3 regions of the Streptomyces sp. NPDC050145 genome follow, and region 1 is predicted to be linked to each of the others. Evidence: riboswitches for the same ligand, from Rfam matches in the RefSeq annotation. Region 1 holds a riboswitch; each other region holds the start of a gene.

Evidence for each region. A riboswitch is a leader RNA that binds a small molecule or an ion and turns the genes downstream of it on or off. The one in region 1 is predicted to bind cyclic di-AMP.
Region 2: it holds a riboswitch for cyclic di-AMP, as region 1 does, so the genes downstream of both, ACIBTU_RS25210 (transglycosylase family protein) here and ACIBTU_RS18585 (LysM peptidoglycan-binding domain-containing M23 family metallopeptidase) in region 1, are expected to answer to the same signal.
Region 3: it holds a riboswitch for cyclic di-AMP, as region 1 does, so the genes downstream of both, ACIBTU_RS30200 (M23 family metallopeptidase) here and ACIBTU_RS18585 (LysM peptidoglycan-binding domain-containing M23 family metallopeptidase) in region 1, are expected to answer to the same signal.

Annotation. Positions count from the first base shown of each region.
Region 1 is NZ_JBITJS010000008.1:327,072-329,326, reverse strand. It holds gene ACIBTU_RS18595 (DUF6126 family protein) at 1-118, shown strand, start outside; gene ACIBTU_RS18590 (tyrosine-protein phosphatase) at 134-931, opposite strand; cyclic di-AMP (ydaO/yuaA leader) riboswitch at 1,311-1,491, shown strand; gene ACIBTU_RS18585 (LysM peptidoglycan-binding domain-containing M23 family metallopeptidase) at 1,497-2,234, shown strand.
Region 2 is NZ_JBITJS010000013.1:6,670-8,924, reverse strand. It holds gene ACIBTU_RS25215 (transglycosylase family protein) at 1-439, shown strand, start outside; cyclic di-AMP (ydaO/yuaA leader) riboswitch at 575-783, shown strand; gene ACIBTU_RS25210 (transglycosylase family protein) at 788-1,474, shown strand; gene eno (phosphopyruvate hydratase) at 1,972-2,255, shown strand, end outside.
Region 3 is NZ_JBITJS010000017.1:114,013-116,267, reverse strand. It holds gene ACIBTU_RS30200 (M23 family metallopeptidase) at 148-951, opposite strand; cyclic di-AMP (ydaO/yuaA leader) riboswitch at 964-1,128, opposite strand; gene ACIBTU_RS30195 (M16 family metallopeptidase) at 1,404-2,255, opposite strand, start outside.

The DNA.
Region 1 (2,255 bases):
CGACATCGAGGACAAGATGCCGCGCGGCATCCTGGTGCGGGTCCTCCTCTACGTCTTCGCGGGACACGCCTTCGCCGGGTTCATCTACCTGCTGTTCACCCTGGGCGCGAACCGGTAGCCGTCCACGCGGAGGTCAGACGAGCAGCCGCTCCCGCAGCCGGTCGCGGTCGGCCGCGGTGAGCCCGAGCCCCTCCGCGAAGTAGCGCTCCGTGCCGCCCCAGGTCTGCTCGATGGTCTCGAAGGCCGCGCGCAGGTACTCGGCGCGCGCGTCGAACAGCGGGCTGAGCAGCTCCATGACCTCGGCGGAGTAGGCGTCCGGGGACGTGGAGCTGCGGTGCACCTTGTAGCGGCGGTGCTTCGCGTTCGACTCCAGGTAGTCCGCCTCGATGGCCTCGCGCTCGACGCCGACCGCGAGCAGCGTCACGGCGATCGACAGACCGGCCCGGTCCTTGCCCGCCGCGCAGTGCATCAGCGCGGGCACGCTGTCCTCGGCGATGGAGCGCAGTACGCGGCTGTGCTCGGCGGTGCGGTCGGTGATGATCGACCGGTACGAATTGATCATGCGGTCCGCGGCGCGGCCCCCGGAGAGCACCGAACGCAGCTGGGCCATGTCGCCCTCGCGGACCATCTTCCAGAACTCGGAGCCGTCCGCCGGGTCCGACAGCGGCAGGTTCACATTGCGCACACCGGGCAGCGCGACGTCCGCGCCCTCCAGCTTCTGGTCCGCCGCGTTGCGGAAGTCGAAGATCGTGTGCAGGCCGAGCCCGGAGAGGAACGCCGCGTCCTCGGCCGTGGCGTGGGCGAGGTGCCCGGAGCGGAAGAGCACGCCGGGGCGCACGCGCCGGCCGTCCACGGTGGGGAGGCCGCCCACGTCGCGGAAGTTGCGCACTCCGGTCAGCTCGGGCTCGGTGGACGGGGCGTGCTGCGTCACGGGTGCTCCTCCCGGTCGGGTCACCGGCGCTGCTCGCCGGCGGGCGCGCTCCCGACGATACGACATGGATTCAGAGGGCAACCATGTGTCCGTTTTGGCCTATTCATCATTAACTGTCCGCAGATTTACGGACGTTGTCGCCCGGCGCGTGAGCAGCGTCATATCCGTGACGGTCCGTGGTGGATCTTCCGGACCGATTTCCCGGGAATTCCTTACGGTAAGGCGCCGGTAAAGCGGGCGGGATAGACGCAGGGTGACGCAGGAAAGGCATGAACGATCAAGAAAAGGCAGGTCAGAGGGAATTCGGAACTTGTCGCTTCGTTTCTTGCTGCCCTACGGTCACGCTCATTCCGGTCGGAACGCCTAGTCCTGCCGCCGCCCGGATTCCTCACTACGACCCGTGACGGCAGGAGCGGGGGACCCACAGGCAAGAACGCCGCCCGGGAATTCCCCACAGCGGCTCGGGGTGAAGTCGTGTCCCTGTCAGGAATGGCGAGGGCGCGGCCGGACATCTCCCGTCCGAACCCGACAGCTCACCTCGCAGGCGACGGAGAGGAATCTCGTCATGCCCGCACAGGGTAAGCACCGCCGTCCGAAGTCCCACCGCCTCGGCCGCGCCGCCGCCGTCGTCACCGTCGGCGGTGCCGCGCTCGCGCTGCCGCTGATCGGCGCCGGCGGTGCGCAGGCCGCCACCGCCCAGACCTACACGGTCAAGGCCGGCGACACGCTCTCCAAGATCGCCAAGGCGGAGAACGTCGAGGGCGGCTGGAAGAAGCTCTACGCGGACAACAAGTCCGTGATCGGCTCCGACGCCGGCCTGATCAAGCCGGGCGAGAAGCTCACCCTCGGCTCCGCCGCCAAGGCCAGGACCACGGCCACGCAGGCGAGCACCTCCACCGCCGCCTACGTGAAGCCGGTCGACGCCCCCGAGGGCACGCCGTACCACCAGAACGGCAGCATGTGGTCCAGCGGCTACCACACCGGCACCGACTTCGTCGTGCCCACCGGCACCCCGATCAAGGCCGTCGCCGCGGGCACCGTCGTCTCCGCCGGTGACGGCGGCGCGTACGGCAACCAGGTCGTCATCCAGCACGCCGACGGCCACTACTCGCAGTACGCCCACCTGTCCCAGCTCGGTGTCTCGGCCGGCCAGGCCGTCTCCGCCGGCACGCAGATCGGCCTCTCCGGCGCGACCGGCAACGTGACCGGCCCGCACCTGCACTTCGAGATCCGCACCACGCCGGACTACGGCTCGGACGTCGACCCGGTCGCGTACCTGCGCGCGCACGGCGTCTCCATCTGACCCACGCGCATGATCCACACT
Region 2 (2,255 bases), on a different contig from region 1:
CGGCACCGGCGCCTCGCCCTCGGACGGCGCGACGTCGGACGAAGGCGACACGAAGGGCGAAACGGACAAGTCCGGCTCCGGCGCCTCCACTTCCCCGGACGAGTCGAAGGGCTCCGGCGAGCCGGACGCCTCCCCGTCCGCCTCCGACCCCGCCTCCGAGGACTCCGGCGCGGGCCGCCACCGCGGCGGGCAGGCCTCCGACGACACCGCCGACTCCCGTACCGGAGAGGGCCGTCACGCCTCCCGTGACGACCGGCGCGACGGCGACGCGTACACGGTGCGCGCCGGCGACAACCTGTGGGACATCGCCGACTCGCAGAACGTGGACGGCGGATGGGCCGAGCTGTACCAGCTCAACAAGAAGGAGGTCGGCTCCGACCCTGACCTCATCCTTCCTGGTCAGAGTCTGGATCTTGGGCTCGAATCGGGCGAAAAGTAGCGGGAGTTCAGGGCGGGTTGCTGTCTGAATGTCCGATTTGGCGAAAGTGAGAGATGGGTCTCAAAGGGCCTGATCCGCTTTGAAAACCGCCGGATCGGCTGCGTACGGTCTGACCGCTCGCCACAGCGGGCCCCGACGGATGTCACGCCGAATCCTGCCAACCTCCGTACGGGAACAGTCGACGCGTCAGCGCCGTGGGCAGGAGCGGGGGACCCAAGGTAGGCGCCGTCCGGAAAGCGATACTCCGGTACGGCTTGGGGTTAAGCCGCGCACTAGGTTGCGCGGCCGGGCACTCACTGGCCCGAACCCGACAGCTCACCTCGTAGGCGTCGGTGAGGGGATCTCTCCATGCTGTTCTCCAGCAAGGGCAAGCACCGCCGCCCGTCCAAGGCCGTCCGTGTCGCCACGCTCGCCGGTGTCACCGGTGCCGCCGTCGCCGTTCCGCTGATGGGTGCCACCGGCGCCTCCGCCGCCACCGCCTCCGAGTGGGACGCCGTCGCCCAGTGCGAGTCCGGCGGCAACTGGTCGATCAACACCGGCAACGGCTACTACGGCGGCCTGCAGTTCTCGTCCTCCACGTGGGCCGCGTACGGCGGCACCGCCTACGCCTCCACCGCCGACCAGGCCTCCAAGGCGCAGCAGATCTCCGTCGCCGAGAAGGTCCTCGCCTCCCAGGGCAAGGGCGCCTGGCCGTCCTGCGGTGTCGGCCTGTCCGGCGCCTCGACGTCGAACCCGGCCCCGGCCCCCGCCGAGCAGCAGCAGACCCAGCCGCAGCCCGAGCGCAAGGCCGAGCAGCCGGCCAACCGCTCGCAGGAGCGTCAGGCCCCGAAGGCCGCTCCGAAGAAGACCGTCACCACGCCGACCGGCAAGAAGGTCGCCAAGGGCGACGGCGAGTACAAGGTCAAGAAGGGTGACTCCCTCAGCAAGATCGCCGAGGCGCACCACACGACCTGGCAGAAGCTCTTCAAGCTGAACGACGACATCGTTCAGGACGCGGACCTGATCTACCCGGGTCAGCAGCTCCACCTGAAGTAAGCCGCACCCCTTATATAGGGGAGCGCGCTCCCGCACTCGGCATCGGCGGACGCCGAGTCGCTGGCCGCTCGCTGGCATGGACCTCCCGCCCCCGGATCAGGGGGTGGGAGGTCCTGCGCGTTCCCGTGCGCGCCACCGTCGTGGCTGGTCGCGCAGTTCCCCGCGCCCCTGAAATGCAGACCCTTCGGGTCGCATTTCCCCGATGAGCAAGCGCCCGATGAGATCGCGCACGAAGTGCGCATCTCAGGGGCGCGGGGAACTGCGCGAGAAGCCCCACCGGCCCGCAGCCCGCGACGAATCCGACCCACCCCCGAAGGAACCGTTCACCGGCCAACCACCGGCGGTATTTGTTCCCGTCGGAAACATTTCGCTCACGGCAGAGTCCAAGAGACGGGCGGTCGGCTGGCCGATGGCCCGCGTGCGGTTAGGCTCAAGCCATGCGGAACCGCGCACCGCGGCCCCGCACACTCCGCGTCACATCCCAGAAGGAGATGCTCGTGCCGTCCATCGACGTCGTCGTAGCCCGGGAAATCCTGGACTCCCGAGGCAACCCCACGGTCGAGGTCGAGGTCGGCCTCGACGACGGCAGCACGGGTCGTGCTGCTGTTCCGTCCGGCGCCTCCACCGGCGCTTTCGAGGCCATCGAACTCCGCGACGGTGACCCGAACCGCTACCAGGGCAAGGGTGTCGAGAAGGCCGTCCTCGCCGTCATCGAGCAGATCGGCCCGGAGCTGGTCGGCTACGACGCCACCGAGCAGCGCCTGATCGACCAGGCCATGTT
Region 3 (2,255 bases), on a different contig from region 1:
AATTTCCGACGGGAGCTTCTAATTGAGGGATATTTTTTGGACAGCGAAGACGCGGGGACCTGGGACTCGGTGAACGTTCGACCGAGCACGGGAACGCGAAAGCCCCGGCGCGCGGCCGGGGCTTTCTTGCATGCTGCGGGCGTCGGGTCAGATGCCGACGCCGTGCGAGCGCAGGTACGCGACGGGGTCGATGTCCGAGCCGTACTCGGGCGTCGTGCGGGCCTCGAAGTGGAGGTGCGGCCCGGTCACGTTGCCGGTGGCGCCGGAGAGGCCTATCTGCTGACCGGGCGTCACGCTCTGCCCGACGGAGACGCCGATCGACGACAGGTGGCCGTACTGGGTGTACGTGCCGTCGTTCATCTTGATCACGATGTTGTTGCCGTAGGCGCCGCCCCAGCCGGCTTCCACGACGGTGCCGGAGCCGACCGCGTGGACGCTCGTGCCGCTGGCGGCGTGGAAGTCGATGCCGGTGTGGCTGCCGGAGGACCACAGGCCGCTGGACGCCTTGTAGGCGGTCGAGACGTACGAGCCGGAGATGGGCGCCACGTAGGTGTTGAGGCGCTTGCGCTCGGCCGCGCGGGCGGCGCGCTCCTTGGCCGCGCGCTCCTTCTCGGCCTTCTCGGCGGCCTTCTTCGCGGCCTCACGCCTGGCCTCCTCGGCCCGGCGCTTGGCCTCGGCCTCGGCCTTCTCCTGGGCGGCGGCCTCTTCGGCGGCCTTCTTCTGGGCGGTCGCCTGGGCGTCGATCTGGGCGGCCAGGGTGTCGCCGATCGCGATGGCCTGCGTCAGACCGTTCTGGTCGGCGGGCGCGGCGGTGTCGGCGGCGAGAGCGGGGGCGGCGAGGCCTCCGATGACACCGGTCGTGGTGAGCGCCGCGACGCCGGCGACCTGCGCCGTGGTGCGCGTGAGGCGGCTCGGACGACGATGCTTCCCGGTGGCACGGGTGAACGCCATGGAGTGGCTGATCCTTTCCTTCCCTCTCGCCTACCGGGTTAGCTGACGGGTTCGGAGCAGGAAGGTCTCCTACGGGCCCCCTCCCCGTACGGGAAGAGCGTCCGATTCACCCCAGGGACTGCGGTGGGTCCCCGGCTCCCCTGGCTCGCGCCGTGGGGGACTCGGCGATGACTGTCCGGGGCCGCGGGCGCGGCTCATACGTGGCGAACAGCCGGACCGACGCTAAGCGGGACATCTTTCGATCGACAAACGGATCCCGGCTTTTGTAGCGCATGCCACAGGGCACACAGGCAACCTCTACATCAATTCGGGCATTTACGACGCGCGGTGACGCGTCGGGCGAACCGAACGGCACGCGCGGGAAACGTGAGTGACGCCACGAAGCCCCGGAGGCCTGTGTGGCTTCCGGGGCTTCGTCCCGTTTCGGGCGTCGCCGCCCTGGCATGGCGTCGTCAGCCGGCGACGACGGTGACCTCGCCGATGCCGAGGGCCTTGACGGGCTCCTCGATCTGCGCGGCGTCGCCCACGAGGATCGTCACCAGACGGTCCGCCGGGAACGCGCTCACGACGGCCGCGGTGGCCTCCACGGTGCCCGTGGCGGCCAGTTGGCGGTACAGCTGGGCCTGGAAGTCCTCGGGCAGCTGCTGCTCGTCCTGGTCGGCGAGCGTGCCCGCGACGGCGGCCGCGGTCTCGAACTTCAGCGGGGCCACGCCCACCAAGTTCTGCACCGCCGTGTCCCGTTCGGCGTCGGTCAGGCCTTCGGCGGCCAGCTTGCGGAGCACCTTCCACAGGTCGTCGAGCGCCGGTCCCGTGTTCGGCGTGTCGACGGAACCGCTGATGGCGAGCATCGCGGCCCCCGTGCCGTCCGCCGTGGAGCGCAGCACCTGGGCGAAGGAGCGCACCCCGTAGGTGTAGCCCTTCTCCTCGCGCAGCACCCGGTCCAGACGGGAGGTCAGCGTGCCGCCGAGGCAGTACGTGCCGAGGATCTGGGCGGCCCACACGCGGTCGTGCTTGTCGGGTCCGATGCGGCCGATGAGGAGCTGCGTCTGGACGGCCCCGGGGCGGTCCACGATGACGACGCGGCCGGTGTCGTCGGCGGTGACCGGCGGGACGGGGCGCGGCTGCGCCGTGTCGCCGGTCCAGGCGCCGAGCGTGTCCTTCAGGAGGGTGTCGAGGTCGACGCCCGCGAGGTCGCCCACCACGACGGCGGTGGCGGTGGACGGGCGGACGTGCCGCTCGTAGAAGGCGCGTACGGCGGCCGCGTCGATGTCGACGACGGTCTCCTCGCTGCCCTGCCGCGGGCG